Regions from separate parts of the Kitasatospora sp. NPDC087315 genome, predicted to be linked through region 1. Evidence: predicted binding sites of a transcription regulator. Region 1 holds the regulator's gene; the other holds the start of a gene.
The links. The regulator HspR, encoded in region 1, represses chaperone genes until heat shock. The targets are predictions, from matches to a motif close to TTGAGNNNNNNNNNCTCAA.

Region 1 (2,458 bases):
TGCGGACCTGGCTGCCCTCGTGGGTCATCGTCTCGACGTACTCCAGCGTCGGGCTGGAGTACCGCGCGCTCGGCTGGTAGATCGTCCGGATCGTGCCACCGCGCTGGAGCACCCCGAGGTCCCGGTTCATCGCGGTGCGGACCGTCTCCGGCCGCCGCCCGCCGCCGGGCTGAGCGGTCAACAGTTCCTTGGAGCAGCGCTCCACCAGGGCGCCGAGGCGCTGGTTGATGGAGACCTTGCCGCTGATGTACTCGATCCGGCCGCCGGTCTCGACCTGTTTGCCGTGCTCGTTGTAGACGTCCCCGAGGTCCTGCAGCTCGCTGACGAGGTTGGTCGAGCGGGAGAGCAACTGGAGCGCCCGGCGCTGCCAGGTCGCGCTGAGCGTGGTCGACAGCCGGTTGGGGTCGGCGACCACGAGGGATTCCGGGTCGTCCAGATCCGGCACCAGGAGCCCGAGGTCGAGCAGTTCCTGGACCTCCGACTTCGCGGCCTCCTGCTTCGAGGCGGTCAGGCGCCCTTCCGAACGCACGGCGGCCAGGTACAGCGCTCGGGCCGCGTCGGACAGGATCTGCCCCCCGGGTTGGAAGTCGTCCCGGTCGTCGACTGGGTTCACTTTCAGCTCCTTTCCGGCGTCAGACCCCTGGGCCGTGCGCGCACGCCGCCTGAATTCGTACGGATGATATGCAACTCGACGCACAGATCAGGTCGGTGTCCGTTGCGGGGGCCCATCCTGCTCGCTTTGCACTCTCGCAGTAACGCGAGCCGCCGGCCACCCCCCGATCAGGAGGGAAACCGGCGGCGGTGGCCGTTCTGGCCGGTCAGCGCTTGGGACGCCAGACCACCAGGGCGCTCGACTGGGTCGGCGGCTGGTACGGCACGAGATCACGGCGGTAGGACGCGTGGACGGCGGCCTCGCGTTGCTGGAGTGCGCTGGCGGCGCCTTCGAGCGAGTCGGCGAGTTCGGCGATACGGGACTGGAGGGCGGTGACCTGGTTCTCCAGCTCGATGATCCGCTTGATCCCGGCCAGGTTGATGCCCTCGTCCTGGGAGAGCCGCTGGACGTCGCGCAACTGCTGGATGTCCCGGGCGGAGTAGCGCCGGCCGCGGCCCGCGGTGCGGTCGGGGCAGACCAGGCCGAGGCGGTCGTACTGACGCAGGGTCTGCGGGTGCAGGCCGGAGAGCTCGGCGGCGACCGAGATCACGTACACCGGGGTGTCCTCGGTGAGGACGTAGTGCGGGGCCGCGGCGGTACGGCGGGGGCGGGGGCCGCCGCCGGGGAGGCCTTCGCCGATACCGGGGCCGATCGGGCTGTCGGGGGTCATCATCTGGTCGTCACGCTCCCTTCGCCGCCCGGAACAGGGCGGCTCGTGGGTCGTCGGAGGCGGTGGCCTCGCGGTACTGCTCCAGAGCCGTCAGCGCGTCGCCGGTGACGTGCTGCGGCACCACGACCTCCACGGTGACCAGGAGGTCGCCGCGGGTGCCGTCCTTGCGGGTGGCGCCCTTGCCGCGGGCCCGCAGGGTGAGGCCGTTGGCGCTGCCCGGGGGCAGCTTGAGCTTCACCGAGGGACCACCCAGCGTCGGCACCTCGATGGTGCCGCCGAGCGCGGCCTCGGGGAAGGTGACCGGCACCGTCACGGTGAGGTTGTCGGCCTTGCGCCCGAAGACGGGGTGCGAGTCGACGTGGACGGTGACGTAGAGGTCGCCGGGCTGGCCGCCGCGCTCGCCCTGCGCGCCCTTGCCCTTGAGCCGGATGCGCTGGGCGTCCTGGACCCCGGCCGGGATCCGGACCTGCATGGTGCGGGCGGAGCTGGCCCGGCCGCTGCCGTGGCAGTCGGGGCACGGGTCGTCGACGATCATGCCCCGGCCGCGGCAGTCGCGACAGGGCTCGGAGAGGGCGAAGGCGCCCTGACCCCGGCTCACGGTGCCGGCGCCCACGCAGGTCGGGCAGACCCGCGGGGTGGTGCCGGACTTGGCCCCGGTGCCGTTGCAGCCGTGACAGGGGGCCTGACTGGTCATCCGCAGCGGGACGGTCGCGCCGTCCACCGCCTCCTCGAAGGAGAGCGTCACCTCGGTCTCGACGTCGGCGCCGCGCCGCGGCTGGGCCTGCCGGCCGCCGCGGTTGAACAGGCCGCCGAAGACGTCGCCGAGCCCGCCGCTGCCGCCGGGGCCGCCCTGGTTGCCGCTGAACAGGTCGCCGAAGTCGAAGCTGTAGTTGCCGCCGCCGGGGCCGCCGGAGCGGAAGCCGCCGTTGGCGAAGAGGGTGCGCGCCTCGTCGTACTCCTTGCGGCGCTTCTCGTCCGACAGGACGTCATAGGCCTCGGAGATGTCCTTGAACCGGTCCTCGGCCTTGGTGTCACCCTTGTTGGCGTCGGGGTGGAACTCGCGCGCCAGCTTGCGGTACGTCTTCTTGATCTCGGTGGCGGAGGCGTCCTTGGGCACGCCGAGGACCTTGTAGTAG
Region 2 (2,458 bases), on a different contig from region 1:
CGTGAACGGAGAGAAGGTCTGGACCAATCCCGGGTGACGGGCGACCCCGGGCCCGGTGATCCTCACGGGGTTTTCCCAGCGGGCTCCCAGAACCTCGACGTACCGTGGTCACGAGATTGCCGAGGGTGGGATTTCCGGCGCGCGCCGGTACGTTGGCACCGGGTGTGAACCGGTGTCTGCGGATCTGAGCGGAGGCGGCATGGCGGAGTGGCGGCAGGGTGTGGTACCGGCCCGCTCCCGCCCGGCGCCGCCCGCCGGGCCGCCGTACGGCCTGCTGCGGCACGGCCTGCGGGCCGGGGTGGCCGAGTGGGTGCTGGCCCGGGTGCCGACGCCGCGGCGCAACCCTTTCGCGCTCGGCTACCTGGCCGCGGTCGGGGCCACCACCACCTTCGCCAGGCTCGCCGATCCGGAGCTGGTGCTGCGCCTCCAGGAGGCGTCCAGTTCGGACGGGCACAACCTGTTGCACCACCCCGTGCGCGCGCTGCTCTTCAGTGGCTTCTGGGTGGCGGGGCCGATCTGGATGCCCTACCTGTGGGCGTTCGCCTTCACCGTCGCGCCGCTGGAGCGCCGGGTCGGGGCGGCCCGGGCGGCGGCGGTGTTCGCGATCGGGCACATCACCGCCACGGTGCTCTCCCAGGCGGTGGTGATCACCGCCGTGGCGACCGGCCGGATGGAGTCCGAGGCGATGGACTACCTGGACATCGGCGTCAGCTACGGCGTGCTGGCCAGCCTCGGCGCGCTGGCCGGGCTGCTGCCGCCGCGCGGGCGGCTGCTGGCGCTGGGCGGCGTCGGAGCGATGATCGCCGACCAGATCCTCACCGACCGGGACCTGGTCACCGGGATCGGCCACCCGGTCGCGGTGCTCGCCGGGGTGGTGCTCTGGCGCTGGCTCCGGCGGGACGGGGGCGGCAGGCTGCGGCCGCGCCGGCTGCGTACGCCGGCCGCCTCCGCGGCCTCCGCCTCCGGGCCCGGCGGGGCCGCGGTGCTGGACCGCGGGTAGCCCCGCGCGGGGCCTGGGCCAGGCGTTTTTGACAGCCCGGGCCGCGGCCTTCCCTGTTCGCTCACGGCGAACAAGGCCTCGGGAACATCCGGTGCCCGCGAAACCTTAGTCAGGTCAACTCAAGTTCGCTGACTGGGGAGAGATCATGGCATCGACGTCCACACCGCTCACCCTGCCCGTGCTGCCGCTCGACGACGAGGTCGTGCTCCCGGGCATGGTCGTCCCGCTGGAGCTCAAGGACACCGAGGTGCGCGCCGCCGTCGAGGCCGCCCGGGCGGCGGCCACCGGCGCCGGCAAGCCCCAGGTCCTGCTGGTCCCGCGGGTGGACGGCTCGTACGCGGCGGTCGGCACCCTCGCCACCGTCGAGCAGGTCGGCCGGCTGGCCGACGGGGATCCGGCGGCGCTGGTCCGCGCCGTCCGCCGGGCCCGGATCGGCGTCGGCACCACCGGTCCCGGCGCCGCCCTCTGGGTGGAGACCACGCCGTTCCGGGAGTCCTCGGCCGGCACCCCGGTGGCCGGGCGCGCCGCCGAGCTGGTCAAGGAGTACAAGACGCTCTCCACCCAGTGGCTGCGCAAGCGCGGCGCCTGGCAGATCGTCGACCGGGTCGCCCAGATCGAGGGCGTCGGCGAGCTGGCGGACAACATCGGCTACGCCCCCTTCGCCACCGCCGAGCAGAAGCTCAAGGTGCTGCTGGAGGCGGACCAGGTGGCCCGGCTGGAGTACGCGCTCGGCCTGCTGCGCGACCACCTCGCCGAGGAGGAGGTCAACGACACCATCCGCAAGGACGTCGAGGAGGGCGTCGCCAAGCAGCAGAAGGAGTTCCTGCTCCGCCGGCAGCTGGAGGCGGTCCGCAAGGAGCTGGCCGAGCTGAACGGCGACCCGGCGGACGAGGAGGGCGACTACCGCGCCCGGGTCGAGGCCGCGGACCTGCCCGGGAAGGTCCGCGAGGCGGCCCTCAAGGAGGTCGACAAGCTGGAGCGCTCCTCCGACCAGTCGCCCGAGGGCTCCTGGATCCGCACCTGGCTGGACACCGTCCTGGAGCTGCCCTGGAACGAGCGCACCGAGGACGCCTACGACATCGCCGGCGCCCGTGCGGTGCTGGACGCCGACCACTCCGGCCTGGCCGACGTCAAGGACCGCATCGTCGAGTACCTGGCGGTGCGCAAGCGCCGGGCCGACCAGCGGACCGGGCCGGCCGCGAGCCCCCAGGAGCAGCCGGGTGGCGGCGCGCGCCGGGCGGGCGGGGGCGCGGTGCTGGCGCTGGTCGGCCCGCCCGGCGTCGGCAAGACCTCGCTCGGCGAGTCGGTGGCCCGCGCCATGGGCCGGAGGTTCGTCCGGGTCGCGCTCGGCGGTGTCCGGGACGAGGCGGAGATCCGCGGTCACCGGCGCACCTACGTCGGCGCGCTGCCCGGCCGTCTGGTGCGCGCCATCAAGGAGGCCGGCTCGATGAACCCGGT

Region 2: lon (endopeptidase La) is a predicted target of HspR. The motif match lies at 1,105-1,123, and genes of this name have one in related genera.

What each region holds. Positions count from the first base shown of each region.
Region 1 is NZ_JBIUYD010000014.1:164,092-166,549, forward strand. It holds gene ACIO5D_RS21495 (hypothetical protein) at 1-613, opposite strand, end outside; gene ACIO5D_RS21500 (heat shock protein transcriptional repressor HspR) at 819-1,325, opposite strand; gene dnaJ (molecular chaperone DnaJ) at 1,333-2,458, opposite strand, start outside.
Region 2 is NZ_JBIUYD010000019.1:6,936-9,393, forward strand. It holds gene ACIO5D_RS25380 (rhomboid-like protein) at 200-1,000, shown strand; gene lon (endopeptidase La) at 1,146-2,458, shown strand, end outside.